Linked DNA regions of Prochlorococcus marinus str. NATL2A. The protein of the gene in region 2 binds, or shares a complex with, the protein of the main gene of each other region. Links are inferred from orthologs where the notes say so. Each region holds a gene or a part of one and is shown on either strand. Other genes may lie near its edges.

What was found.
Region 1: the proteins of PMN2A_RS01705 (region 2) and PMN2A_RS01095 are in contact, whole or in part, in a cryo-EM structure (PDB 6ZJN), measured with the Thermus thermophilus proteins. The link is inferred for Prochlorococcus marinus str. NATL2A from one-to-one orthologs. Residues at the interface, in WP_096411116.1 of Thermus thermophilus: Glu45, Ser46, Asn48, Pro50, Ala51, Gly52, Glu53; in WP_223903221.1 of Thermus thermophilus: Met26, Thr27, Asn29, Gly31, Pro32, His34.
Region 3: the proteins of PMN2A_RS01705 (region 2) and nuoH are in contact, whole or in part, in a cryo-EM structure (PDB 6KHJ), measured with the Thermosynechococcus vestitus proteins. The link is inferred for Prochlorococcus marinus str. NATL2A from one-to-one orthologs. Residues at the interface, in WP_126986108.1 of Thermosynechococcus vestitus: Gly6, Tyr7, Glu8, Tyr9, Phe10, Gly12, Phe13, Leu14, Ile16, Cys17, Ser18, Pro21, Ala24, Leu25, Ala27, Ser28, Leu31, Arg32, Pro33, Ser35, Arg40, Leu41, Thr42, Thr43, Tyr44, Glu45, Ile51, Gly53, Ala54, Trp55; in WP_126985484.1 of Thermosynechococcus vestitus: Gln8, Lys26, Trp29, Leu30, Pro33, Met34, Met37, Leu38, Leu83, Ile84, Phe85, Lys86, Glu87, Asp88, Val89, Leu90, Pro91, Ala92, Thr100, Ala104, Val107, Ile108, Phe111, Leu112, Tyr114, Ile115, Ile125, Ser126, Leu128, Phe133.

What each region holds. Positions count from the first base shown.
Region 1 is NC_007335.2:209,385-213,914, reverse strand. Bases 1,665-4,530 are described here. They hold PMN2A_RS01095 (NAD(P)H-quinone oxidoreductase subunit H), read right to left. Parts: upstream 3,757-4,530; coding sequence 2,572-3,756; downstream 1,665-2,571. Other genes in these bases: rsmH (16S rRNA (cytosine(1402)-N(4))-methyltransferase RsmH), read left to right, coding at 3,798-4,530; PMN2A_RS01100 (acyl-CoA thioesterase), read right to left, coding at 2,115-2,567; PMN2A_RS01105 (AMP-binding protein), read left to right, coding at 1,665-2,118. In the rest of the region: menC (o-succinylbenzoate synthase), read left to right, coding at 1-886; more of PMN2A_RS01105, read left to right, coding at 883-1,664.
Region 2 is NC_007335.2:327,068-331,678, forward strand. Bases 841-3,787 are described here. They hold PMN2A_RS01705 (NAD(P)H-quinone oxidoreductase subunit 3), read right to left. Parts: upstream 2,522-3,787; coding sequence 2,159-2,521; downstream 841-2,158. Other genes in these bases: yvcK (uridine diphosphate-N-acetylglucosamine-binding protein YvcK), read left to right, coding at 841-878; PMN2A_RS01695 (NAD(P)H-quinone oxidoreductase subunit J), read right to left, coding at 880-1,401; nuoB (NADH-quinone oxidoreductase subunit NuoB), read right to left, coding at 1,419-2,168; PMN2A_RS01710 (rubredoxin), read left to right, coding at 2,678-3,031; PMN2A_RS01715 (photosynthesis system II assembly factor Ycf48), read left to right, coding at 3,028-3,787. Outside these bases: more of yvcK, read left to right, coding at 1-840; more of PMN2A_RS01715, read left to right, coding at 3,788-4,044; psbE (cytochrome b559 subunit alpha), read left to right, coding at 4,152-4,400; PMN2A_RS10040 (photosystem II reaction center protein L), read left to right, coding at 4,430-4,549; PMN2A_RS01725 (photosystem II reaction center protein J), read left to right, coding at 4,561-4,611. UniProt on the Escherichia coli protein: NDH-1 shuttles electrons from NADH, via FMN and iron-sulfur (Fe-S) centers, to quinones in the respiratory chain. The immediate electron acceptor for the enzyme in this species is believed to be ubiquinone.
Region 3 is NC_007335.2:196,723-201,344, forward strand. The notes cover bases 224-3,181. They hold nuoH (NADH-quinone oxidoreductase subunit NuoH), read right to left. Parts: upstream 2,283-3,181; coding sequence 1,164-2,282; downstream 224-1,163. Other genes in these bases: PMN2A_RS01020 (NADH-quinone oxidoreductase subunit J), read right to left, coding at 224-401; ndhI (NAD(P)H-quinone oxidoreductase subunit I), read right to left, coding at 398-1,054; PMN2A_RS01035 (citrate synthase), read right to left, coding at 2,356-3,181. Outside these bases: more of PMN2A_RS01020, read right to left, coding at 1-223; more of PMN2A_RS01035, read right to left, coding at 3,182-3,483; PMN2A_RS01040 (DUF3352 domain-containing protein), read right to left, coding at 3,619-4,622. UniProt on the Escherichia coli protein: NDH-1 shuttles electrons from NADH, via FMN and iron-sulfur (Fe-S) centers, to quinones in the respiratory chain. The immediate electron acceptor for the enzyme in this species is believed to be ubiquinone.

The DNA.
Region 1 (4,530 bases), 120 kb from region 2 along the record:
AGGTTTATTGTTGCAAATAAAAGACTCAAATGGAAATTACGGATGGGGGGAAGTTTCACCTATTGAGAAAAAGGAATTAGAAAAAAGTATAGAAAGTCTTGATTTTATTGGGAAACAAACTACAAAAGATTCAATAGAAAATTATTTATTTGAATTGCCAGGCGCACTTGCTTTCGGATTAGGGTCCTGCTTAGCCGATTTAGAAAGTCTCACTCATAGGAAGTTAAATCTTGAAGGTTTTGACGACGCAAAATCAGCTTATCTTTTACCTACAGATATTGATCCATTAGAGTCAATACGTAAATATGTAGATGAATCAAATGAGAAGAAAAGTTCTTGTACAATAAAATGGAAAGTATCTCACCTAGAAAATAACTTTAAGGAAGAAAAAACATTACAAAAAATCTTAGACATTTTACCAAATAATTTTAAACTTAGAATTGATCCAAATGGAGGTTGGAGTCGCCAAAAAGCACAAGAATGGATTAACGAACTCAAAAACGAACCTCGTTTGGAATGGATTGAACAGCCACTCCCATCAAAAGATATTGAAGGTTTATTTTCATTGGCCACTCAAATTCCAATCGCACTAGATGAATCTTTGGTTGAATTTCCATATTTACGAAAAACATGGAAAAGTTGGCAAATACGTCGCCCTGCATTAGATGGTGATCCGAGATTACTGTTAAAAGAAATAGAACAAGAAGATAGTCAAACAGTCATAAGCACAGCTTTTGAAACTGGTATTGGGAGAAGGTGGGTTAATCACCTCGCTGCCAGACAAGTCAAAGGGGGAAATCCTCGTGCACCTGGACTTGCACCTGGATGGTGCCCAAAAGGCCCACTCTTCAACAACAATCCGAAATTAGTCTGGGAAGCCGTATGACCAAAATTGCAGTTGTAGAATGTATTCCTGAAAAAAACCTGGACTGTTCAAAAGAAATTTTGAAGAATTTTGCAAAGCATAACTGGGTATATCTAGCGACTCCAAAAGATCAAACGAAAATCCCCACATCGTCAACCTTACCTGAAGGAGAAGGAATAATCATTTCAAGCGGGGGCAGCATTGGAGGGCCAAATCTTTGTTTCCAATCACTTAAAAATCTCACTAATTCGGCTTTATCAACCGGAAAGTGGTTAAAGAATCATGGCCTTAAGCCAAATGAATGCATCATTCTCAATTCACTACCTTTGCATCATATAAGTGGTTTCATGCCTTGGTGGAGACATCAGACTTGGGGATCTGGGTATTACTGGATTTCAAATTCTATAATGCATAAACCACTTCAACTTAAGCAATTTAGTGAAGCATTAACTAATAAACATAGACGTCCATTAATTACATCCCTAGTTCCAACTCAATTATTATCTTTGATAGATAATACTGATGGTTTAAAATGGCTTCAATCCCTTGCTGTGATATGGGTTGGAGGAGCTTCCATCCCTATAGACCTTGCTGAAAAAGCACGCAGAAAGTCTATTAATCTAGCTCCTTGTTATGGGGCCACTGAAACAGTAGCAATGGTGACTTGCCTTAGTCCTAAAGACTTTTTAAATGGAAGTAATAGTGTTGGGTTCCCTCTCGAAGATGTTGAGATAGAAATCAACAAAAGAAATTCACTTAAGATTAAAACCAGTAGAATTGCAACTTCAAAATGGAAGAATAATAAATTCGAATCAATTAAAGACTCAAATGGATGGTGGGAAGCAGGCGATCTAGCGCAATACATCATTCTAGACAATAGAAAAGCAATACAAATCCTAGGTAGAAGAGATTCAGCTATAAATTCGGGCGGTGAAACGATTTTTCCAGAAGATATCGAAATGGAATTAATGAAAATAATCTCAAAAAATCAAATCCCAATTAAAGATATTTTTGTACTAGGAGTTAGTGACAAGAAATGGGGACAACGTTTAGTTGCCTTAACAAAATTCAAAGGGAAAGAACTAAACAGATATCCAATCATTTCACTTCTGAATGATCTCATTGAAGACTGGCAACCATCCAAAAAACCACTGAACTGGTACGATTGTCCAAAACTTTCAAGAAATATCAATAAAAAATGGGAAATAAAAAAATGGCAAGATTGGATAGCCTTTAATAAACCTATTAACTAAAAATTCGAACTAGATTCATGAAGCCACAAATTTATTTGTTTAGATAATGCACATTTTTTTCTAGTAATTGGATTTATCGATACATGTTTTATATTTGTCGAACCGATTTGCTCTCCATTCTTTTTAAATTTAAATCGAAGTACAAATGAAGACTCATTTATCTTCTCTGTTTCCAGTTCAATATTTATAGTATCTCCAACATAAAGTGGTTGAAAATAATTTGCTTCACAATGAACAACTGGTAAAGCTATATCTAGTTGGCTTGTATTGATTTCGTTTGTAGGAAAAATATCTTTCAAAGCTATTCCATATTTTTCTAAACTTTCTTCCCAAGTTTCATGACACCATCTAAATAATTCAAGAAAGTGAACCACACCTGCAGCATCTGTTTCACCAAAACGAACTGTTCGTTTCAAACATAACCATTCTCTAGGATTACGCTTGTCCAAAAACCTATCTATCAACAGAACCCATAATCACATCAATCGAACCTAAGATTGCCATTATATCAGCGACCTTGGCTCCCTTCAGTATGTGAGGAAGTATCTGCAAATTATTTGAGTCAGCTGCTCTAATTTTAAACCGCCAAGGGGTTACATCATTATTACCTTGAATAAATACTCCTATCTCTCCTTTTCCAGACTCAAGGCGGGTATATAATTCACCATTAGGAATCTTAAAAGTCGGTGCAACTTTCTTGGCTACATATTGATAATCAAAGCCCGATAAATCACCTTTTTTTCCCTCAACTGTTCTTTGTGCCTCAAGATTTTCTGTTGGCCCCCCAGGAATCATCTCACAAGCTTGTCGTAATATTTTTAATGACTGTCTCATTTCTTCAATACGAACTCTATATCTTGCATAACAATCACCCTCTTTCTCCCATGCAATATCCCATTCAAAATCGTCATAGCATTCATAATGATCTACCTTTCTCAAATCCCATGGGACACCTGCCGCCCTAAGCATTGGGCCAGAAAGACTCCAGTTAATCGCTTGCTCTTTTCCTATAACTCCTAAACCTTCTATACGTCTACGAAAAATAGGATTATTAGTAATCAATTTTTCATACTCATCAATTTTTGGACCAAACCAGTCACAAAAATCTTTGCATTTTTCTAACCAACCCCAAGGCAAATCACATGCAACGCCACCAATACGGAAATAATTATTATTAATCAATCTCTGACCAGTTGCAGCCTCCCATAAATCGTAAATCATCTCTCTTTCTCTAAAAATATAAAAGAAAGGAGTTTGAGCTCCGACATCAGCCAAAAATGGACCTAACCATAGCAAATGGTTAGCGATCCTATTCAACTCAAGCATTATCGCTCTGATATAACTTGCTCTCTTGGGTACCTTTATATTTGCTAAACGCTCAGGGGCATTAACAACAATGGCTTCATAAAACATACCAGCCGCATAATCCATGCGACTCACGTAAGGAACAAACATAACGTTTGTTCTATTCTCAGCAATTTTCTCCATCCCTCGATGCAAGTAACCAATAACTGGTTCACAATCAACAACATCCTCTCCATCAAGGGTTACTACTAATCGCAATACCCCATGCATTGATGGATGATGTGGCCCAAAGTTGACCACCATTGGCTCAGTACGCGTTTCAAGCTGCGTCATTGGGCCCAACCAAAGCAATGTCTAGATACTAGTAAAAACTTATGAAAGAAGGGCCAATTAGTTCAAGTTCTAACTTTAATCATATCCCTGTAATGGGGAAAGAAATAATTCGATCATTAAAGGAATTACCAAGTGAATTAACAAAAAAAGGATTAATTATTGATGCAACCATTGGAGGCGGGGGACATTCCGCTCAAATACTCGAAAATTTCCCTGGAATCAAAATTATTGGGCTGGATCAAGACCCAATGGCTATAAAAGCAGCATCAAAAAAATTAATTAAATTCGGAACAAGAATAGAAATAATCTCTACAAACTTCGCAGACTTTTCACATCACGAACAAGCCATTTGTGTCCTAGCGGATCTTGGAGTTAGTAGTCATCAACTTGATGAGCCTTCACGAGGTTTTAGCTTTCGTTTAAATGGTCCAATAGATATGCGTATGAATCCCAAAGAGGGTTCAAGTGCAGCCGAACTTATTGAAACTCTCTCTGAGCAAAATCTAGCTGATTTAATATATGAATTAGGCGAAGAAAAACGATCTAGGCGTATTGCAAGAAAAATAAAAAATGATCTAGCTGAAAATGGACCATACTCTGGAACTCAAGACCTTTCTTATGCAATTGCAGGCTGCTTCCCCCCCAAGCAAAGATATGGTCGAATTCATCCCTCAACAAGAACTTTTCAGGCTTTAAGAATAGCTGTGAATAATGAATTAGGCTCTCTCGAAAGTTTACTTTTAAAAGCTCCAAACTGGTTGCTAGAGAATGGAT
Region 2 (4,611 bases):
CTGATGATGGAGGAAGTAGTGGAGTTCTTAGGAGAGAACTGGGTGTTCAGCCTCCAGGAGATATAAGGAATTGTTTAGCAGCTTTAGCAACAGAAGAACCCCTTATTAAAGGACTTTTTCAATATCGCTTTCCCTCAGGTAGTGGACTTGAGGGACATAGTTTTGGGAATCTTTTCCTATCTGCCTTGACTGCGATAACTGGAAGCTTAGAGACCGCAATTACTGCTTCAAGTCGTGTTCTTGCAGTTCAGGGTCAAGTTGTACCAGCAACTAATGTAGATGTTCGTTTGTGGGCGGAACTCGAAAATGGTGACCGAATAGATGGAGAGTCAGCCATAGGAAAAGCCCCTTTGCCAATAGTCAGAATCGGCTGTTACCCATCGCGACCCCCAGCTTTGCCAAGAGCTCTAGAAGCTATAAGAAATGCTGAAATTATTTTGATAGGTCCAGGAAGTTTATACACTTCAATTCTTCCAAACCTGCTTGTCCCTGAAATAGTCGAGGCGATTGAGAAGAGCAAAGCTCCTAAACTATATGTATGTAATTTGATGACTCAACCTGGAGAAACTGATGGACTTGACGTAACTGGTCATGTAAGGGCCATAGAAGCGCAATTGGCATCAAGAGGAATTTCTAGGAAAATATTTAGTTCAATACTTGCTCAAGATGAATTAAAACCATCCCCATTGGTTGATTACTACAAATCAAAAGGGGCTGAACCCGTCAAATGCAACAAGATTGATCTTTTATCTAGAGGATATAATGTTTATTTAGCTTCTCTTCAGGGTTCAAAGGTCACTCCAACTTTGAGGCACGACCCAAGAAGTCTCGCTTTAGCAATAATGAGGTTTTACAGAAGATACAAAAAAGGTAAATAAATTAGTATGCATCTTGCATTTCATAAAAATCAGGCTGCACATAGTCTTTTCTGAGAGGCCATCCTTTCCAGTCTTCAGGCATTAAAAGTCTTTTGGGATGAGGATGACCTTGGAAGTTAACACCATACATATCGAATGTTTCTCTTTCTTGCCAATCAGCTCCTCTGAAAAGACTATATAAACTTGGAACAGTTAGGTCCCCATTGCGATCTAGGAATACTTTTAATCTTACTTCGCGAGGAGAAATATCTTCTTTTAATTCATTCATTTCTATTAGATTATAAAAACAAACTATATTTAAACCAGGACCTTCGTCATAGCCACCTTGGCATTGCAGATAATTAAATCCATCATTTTTTAACGCTTCAACTATTGTTAAGAGATTGTTTGGGGAGATTTTTATAACTTCAATTCCTAAGTGGTCTTCTTTGAGAGGAATGTTTTCAAATCCATTGTTAGAGAGCCAATCGCTTATTGGACCTGAGATTTTTTCTTCAACTACAATTTCCGAATCGTTTGTCATTTTTTTATAAGAGAAGCTTAATTACTTGAAAGTTCTTCAGATATTTTTTGAACCTCTTTTAAAGATTGATCAAACTCTTCAGATAGTGAAGGATTTAAAGCAATTAATTGAGTTTTTGCCTTTAGGTATTGTCCATTTACTTTTGACTCGACTCGCTTCATTTTATGAGGGATAGTTAAATAACGATGAGTTTGGGTAATTTTTGATCTTTCTGAGATTGATTCGTTTGCAACTTTTTTTCTTAATTTAATGACAGCATCAAATATTGCTTCAGGTCTTGGAGGACATCCAGGAAGGTAAAGATCAACAGGTATTAACTTATCAACACCTCTGACTGCCGTGGTGGAGTCTGCGCTGAACATTCCACCAGTAATAGTGCAAGCTCCCATAGCTATTACGTATTTGGGATCTGGCATTTGCTCATAAAGCCTTACAAGAGCAGGTGCCATTTTCATTGTGACGGTGCCTGCCACTATTAGTAGATCTGCTTGTCTAGGAGAACTCCTAGGTACTAATCCAAATCTGTCAAAATCAAATCTAGATCCAATTAGAGCTGCAAATTCAATAAAACAACAAGCAGTTCCATAAAGAAGAGGCCAAAGACTACTTAGTCTTGCCCAGTTATGAAGATCTTCAAGGCTAGTGAGGATTATGTTTTCGCTTAAATCATTCGTTACTGTCGGCGTCCCAACTGGACCGCAGGAAGCTTCTCTAAGATTTCTTACAGCTTCAGAAGAGGGAGATTTTTTCAAGGGATTCAACTCCATTCAAGGGCACCTTTTCTCCATGCGTATGCTAATGCCACAACTAGTATTGTGATAAAAACAAGAGCTTCTATAAATGCTAATAACCCAAGTTTGTGAAATGCAACTGCCCATGGGTAAAGGAATACTGTCTCCACATCAAATATAACGAAAACAAGAGCAAACATGTAGTAACGAATATTAAATTGAATCCATGCCCCTCCAATGGGCTCCATACCAGATTCATATGTAAGCTGTCTTTCTCCTGCCTTGCTTTTTGGAGCTATTAACTTATTTGTTGTGAGAGCAAGAATTGGAACTGCTCCAGAAATAAGAAGAAATCCTAAAAAATACTCATAACCCTGAAGGGAAAACATGAATGAATTACTGATTTCATTATCAGTCTGACAGTCATTTTCTAGATTAGTGCCATAGAGTTGTTATGTGTGAAAGTGAAAACTGTGAGTGAAGACAAAAAAACAGAATCAAATCCTTTGGGAGATTTGAATCTTGATGCACAACAAAATCAAGTTATTTCATTTGAACCAAAAAACTCAAACGAGGAATTTGATCCAAAAGGAAATCGCTTCGAATGTATGAGCTGTGGTTTTATTTATGATCCTGATGAGGGTATAAAAAAGCTAAATATTGAACCAGGAACAGCATTCCTAGACATAGATAGAGAGAAGTTTAGATGTCCAGTCTGTCGAGTAGGATTTGGTGGATACAAGGATATTGGCCCTAAATCAAAGCCTAGTGGATTTGAAGAAAACCTTACTTATGGCTTTGGATTTAATAAACTTCCTTCAGGCCAGAAAAACGTTCTTATTTTTGGAAGTCTGGCTTTAGCCGCTGCCTGTTTTCTCTCTCTTTATTCTTTGAAATGAAACGTCTGTTTTCAAATGTCATTAATTTGACCCTTGTCTTAATAGTTGGAGTAGCTCTTAGTGGTTGTACTGTTAGCAATGCTTCCATAGGCTCATCAAGTCCTTGGTCACTAGTTGACCTAGATACTGAAGCAAATCCACTAGATGTTGACTTTGTAGATGACAAAAATGGGTTCTTAGTAGGGACAAACAGATTAATTCTTGAGACAAATGATGGAGGAATAACTTGGAAAGAAAGAAATTTAGACATACCAAGCGAAGGTAATTTTCGTTTAATAAGCGTTGATTTCAAAGGCCAAGAAGGTTGGATTGCAGGTCAACCAGGATTGATTCTTCATACCACTGATGGAGGAAAAAATTGGACTCGTCTTGATTTGGGAAATAAGTTACCTGGAGATCCGTATTTGATAACAACAATTGATACTGATATTGCTGAGTTAGCAACTACTGCCGGGGCAATTTATAAAACTACCGATGCTGGTACCAATTGGGAAGCAATCGTTGTTGATACTTCTGGCTCTGGAGGCATAAGAGAATTAAGACGTACAAATAACGGTGGATATATAAGTGTTAGTAGCCTTGGTAACTTCTTCTCAGTCCTAAGACCTGGAGAAGAGATATGGAGCCCTCATCAAAGAGCAAGTAGTAAGAGAGTTCAAAGTGTTGGTGAACAGCCAAATGGTGATTTATGGATGCTTTCTAGAGGAGCTGAAATCAGATTTAATGCAGATCCTGATGATATCGATTCATGGTCAAAGCCCATTATCCCAATAGTTAATGGGTATAACTATCAAGATCTTGTTTGGGATCCATCTAAGTCGATTTGGGCCGCTGGAGGAAATGGAACTTTATTAGTGAGCAATGATGAGGGAAAAACTTGGGAAAAAGACCCTGTTGGTGAATCTGTTCCAACAAATTTCATAAGAATTCTATTTCTGGACGATTTAAACAGTGAGAGTCCTAAGGGATTTGTATTTGGAGAAAGGGGCAATTTACTGCGGTGGCAGGGTTGAAATCATAAATTTTTGATGATTTCCATGACTCTGTGTAACCACCTTGCAACACAGACCGTTTCTTTTGGTTTCGCTTGATAAGATCACTGAGCTGATTAAGTGAGGCTATGGCTGCCGGCTCTACCGGGGAACGCCCGTTTTTTGAGATCATTACTAGTGTCCGCTATTGGATTATCCATGCGGTAGCACTTCCTGCGATCTTCGTGGCAGGATTCTTATTTGTGTCTTCTGGGCTTGCCTACGACGCTTTTGGAACTCCTAGACCAGATACGTATTTTCAGGCTGGAGAAAGCAAAGCTCCTGTTGTTGTTCAGCGCTTTGATTCCAAGGCGGAACTTGACACGCGTCTGAAATAAACAAATTTCATCTGATTGCTTTATTATCCATGCAAGTCAATCCAAATCCAAATAAAGTTCCGGTTGAATTAAACCGAACTAGTCTTTATCTTGGACTCTTACTTGTTTTTGTAATGGGAATTCTTTTTTCCAGTTACTTCTTTAACTAAATCTCTTTATCATGAGCAAATTAAAAGGACCTGATGGACGAGCAGGAGATCGTCTGCCAAAT
Region 3 (4,622 bases), 130 kb from region 2 along the record:
TCAGTTGCTTCTTCACCAATAGAGGTTGGTCCTGGTAAGTTCCATTTGGTGGTAATGCTAACCCGCAATAATAGGATTAATAATCCACCACAAACCCCACCAGATATCAATTTTCTAGTTCTAAGACCTTTAATTGGTTTTAACTTTTCTTTATTATTAACTAACATAATTGCAAATAATATCAAAACATTTACAGCTCCTACATATACAAGAATTTGAGCTGCAGCGACAAAACTAGCATTTAGCAAAAGATATAAACCTGCTACAGCCATAAATACTCCGCCTAATAAAAATGCTGAGTAAACAATATTTTCTAATAAAACAACTGCCAAACTTCCAGAAACTATGACAGCACTAAGAATTAAAAAGCAAATTAATTCTGTTGAATAAGCGATATTCATTTGTTAGTAGAATTTAATTTATTTGGAACCATATCCGACGAATTATTCTTACCTTCTTCTTCTGATTTATCTGCTTGCAGTTCTTTTATAATCTGACTTGGTAGCTTACCTGCTCTTAGTTGGTTCGCGGGTAATTCATGAGGGTCCATTATGCCCTTTGGCAAATAAGGTAATTCTCTGAGAGGACGAACTGATGGATCTGAAGTTACGCTTGTTGGTAGTCTTCCAAGAGCAACATTATCGTAGTTAAGGCTATGTCTATCAAATGCAGACAGTTCATATTCTTCTGTCATTGATAAGCAATTTGTAGGGCAATATTCAACGCAATTTCCACAAAAAATACATGCACCAAAGTCAATTGAATAATTTCTTAATTCTTTTTTCTTGGTTTCTTTATTCATTACCCAATCAACGACTGGCAGATTGATTGGGCATACCCTTACGCAAACTTCGCATGCAATGCACTTATCAAATTCATAATGAATCCTCCCTCTATAGCGCTCAGAGGGGATTAGTTTTTCGTAAGGGTATTGAACCGTTACAGGCCTTCGACGCATGTGGTCGAATGTAACTCCTAGTCCATCAACTAAATATTTTGCTGCACTAACGGCTTCTTTAGTGTAGTCGGCAACTTTTTCAAGGAAACCAAGCATATTAAATTTGATGCCGGCGGTCTATATCTACAGTAATCATTATACAGTTTTTTTCAATTAAATGTAGGTACTTTTACTTAAAAAAACTAGCTAGTGTGTTGCTTTTCTATTATCCTCCAAATGTCATCGGAAATGCCAATTTAAGTGAAGCAGTTACAAGTAAATTGACCAAAGAAATAGGTAAAAGAAACTTCCAGCCTAAATCAAGTAGTTGATCAATCCGAACTCTTGGAGTAGTCCATCTCAATAAGATTGCTAGAAAAACCAGTAAATAAGCCTTAAGGATTGTCATTACAATTCCAAGAGACGCAGCAATAATTTGAACTAATGGATTATCAATTGAGAGACCTATAAATGATGAAAACCAATCAATTGAGATTGGAAAACCCCATCCTCCCAAGTACAGAACAGAAACAAGTAAAGCAGATAAAACAAGATTGATGTATCCAGCTAAGTAAAACAGAGCAAATTTCATGCCTGAATACTCAGTTTGATAGCCAGCTACAAGCTCTTCTTCTGCCTCTGGCAAATCAAAAGGTAGTCTCTCGCATTCAGCTAATGCACAGATCCAAAAAATAATAAAACCTACAGGTTGTCGCCATATATTCCAACTAAGGAAGCCGGCAGTATTTTGTTGCTCAACTATGTCAACAGTGCTCAATGAATTGCTCATCATAACTATGGCCAAAACTGCTAGCGCTAATGGAATTTCATAACTAATTGATTGAGCGGCAGCTCTCAGCCCACCTAGTAAAGAATATTTATTATTGGAAGAGTAGCCACTCATCAGTAAACCAATTGGTTGAATGCTACTTAGGGCAATCCACAAAAATATTCCTATACCTACATTACTAATTAACAGATTTTGACCAAAGGGAACAATTAGCCAAGATAGAATAACTGGCACTAAAACTAATATTGGACCAACTGTAAAAAGAACACTGTCAGCCCTTGCTGGAATAATGTCTTCTTTTACTAAGAGTTTCAAACCGTCTGCCATTGGCTGAAGAATACCAAGTGCACCTGCATATTCAGGCCCAATTCTTTGTTGAGCTGCTGCAGAAATTTTTCGTTCAAGCCAAACTGTTACTAATACACCAATGACAGCTGATACCAATACTAAAAGCATCGGAAGAGGGATCCATAAAAGGTGTGCTAATTCATGAGATAAACCAAGGTTTTGAACGCCTTGGGTAAAACTCATTTCAAGGTCTATGCCTGAATTCACTTCTTACATATGTTCTATTAACAAGGTTAGTGTAATTTTGAATTAATTTTAAATTCGAAAAATAAATTTCAAATTATCTGCTTTCAAGAGGCTTCCAATTTCTCATTTTTGCTCCTTCATAAATTTGTGATGGTCTGAAAATTCTATTTGCTCCAAGTTGTTCTCTCCAGTGAGCCAACCAACCAGCAACTCTGGAAATAGCAAAAACTGGTGTAAATAAATCTCGAGGAATACCAAGCTTTCGATAAACCAGTCCAGAATAAAAGTCAACATTTGGGAATATACCTTTTGGCCCCAGCTTGGAAATAGCCTCTTCTTCAAGTGCTTTGGCTACTTCATACATTTCATCTTTACCAAATTCCGAGAAAAGTTCCTCTGCGAAGGCTTGTAAAATTGTTGCTCTAGGGTCTTTGACACGATACTCCCTGTGTCCAAAGCCCATGATTTTCCTTTTTTTTGCAATTGCATCATTGAGAAATGAAGAGACTTCATCAGGTCTTCCAATTTCTTCTAGCATTGCTATCACATCTTCATTGGCCCCTCCATGAAGAGGACCGGCTAATGTCCCAACGGCAGAAGCGACGACGGCATAAGGATCAGTCAATGTGCTTGCAGTTACTCTTGCGCTAAACGTACTTGCATTGAGACTGTGCTCGGCATGAAGAATTAAACATCTGTCGAAAACTCTTGCTGCAAGAGGATTTGGCTCCCTCTCGGTGAGCATATAAAGGAAATTGGAAGAGTAAGGCAAATCATCTTGAGGTTGAATTGGATCGTCTCCTTTTCTTATTTGCTCGAAAGCAGCAACCATAGTTGGAATTTTTGCAATCAACCTCACTACTGCGTCGTAGATATATTTTGGATCATCAATTGCTCTTCGAGAATAAAAGAGGCCCAAAGATGCAGCACTTGCTTGAAGAGCATCCATAGGATGCCCAGACTCTGGAAAACACTTGAGCATATCTCTAATTCTAAAGCTCACTCGTCTATGCATTTGAACGTCCTTTTCAAATTTCTCAAGCTCATTTTCAGTGGGAAGTTCTCCCCAGATCAAGAGAAATGCAGTTTCTAAAAAACTACTTTTTTGGGCTAGCTCAGATATTGGATAACCTCTGTAGCTAAGCCTTCCTTCTGTTCCATTTATTTCGCATATCCCTGAGTTGGTTACTGGAACCCCTTCCAAGCCTGGCTTTAGAACCAAATTAGTTGTCTTTTTTTCGTTATCTATGGCTTTAGCTCCTGCAAAACAATTTTCTGTTCAATTGAAAAATTTTCAACTTGAACTTTATTTTATAGAATTAAACTATATTTTTAATATAGCACTTTAAACTTTTTATCAACTTGTTTTTAAGTTGATTTTAACTTTAATGAAGTCTGGATAATTAATTGTAGGTACTGCAATGGCTATATCAATATCCTGAGGAGGATTTAGTGTGTTTCCTAACATAGTTTTCAATAAGATATATGGATAGAAACTATTTAAAATTGCTTTAGTTTTTTCTTTCCCTAAATGAATTTTTAGGACATCATCAAAATCATTAAATTCATTTGTATTCTGTTCATTATCTGAATAATTTTTTAGGTAGTTTGTATTATCAAAATTTGATATAGAAGATAAGTTTTGACTCCAAATGTAAGTCTTGTCATCTTCTTCGACAATTGCCTCAATGTTATCTTTTAGCTCATATGTATTATTTTCATTTGTACTTATTTTTGACCAAATTTCTAGCTTTCTGCTTTTAAAATCTATATTTGAATTCAAAAAATTCTCTTTTTTTAGAATATCATCTATCTCTGTCTTTTTCGTATCAGATTTCCTAGTTAAAATCAACCAGTCTTTATCATTTATCCAAATCAAATTTCCTTGAGAGTTTTCAAGAATTATTTTTAAGAGCTCAGAATAATCTGAGGTTGTTGATTCTTTGATAATAGAGGCTATTAGCTTTTGATATGGATGGAATGAATCTTTCTGAAAATACTGCTTGGGATTGTCAACTAATATATAATTCTCAGGCAATTCAGATTCCTTTTTTATATCAATTAAATTAGAATTAATATCTTTAACTGGCATTTTAGTTTTAACATTGTAAGCTAATATTCCTTCTAAGTTTAATTTATTTTTATCTACATTTACAGAAGATAGTAAATTATCTACCTTATTTATATTCAATAAATCTTCTTCTTGACCAATAAGATTTAAAATCTTTTTTGGAGACATTTCTAATAATAATAATCCGTCTTTAAGATTATCCTTTAATTGAATATTCTTATACATTTTTTTTGTATTTATTATATTGCTATCTAATTTTTCTATTGAAGATTGTATGATATTAGGATTGG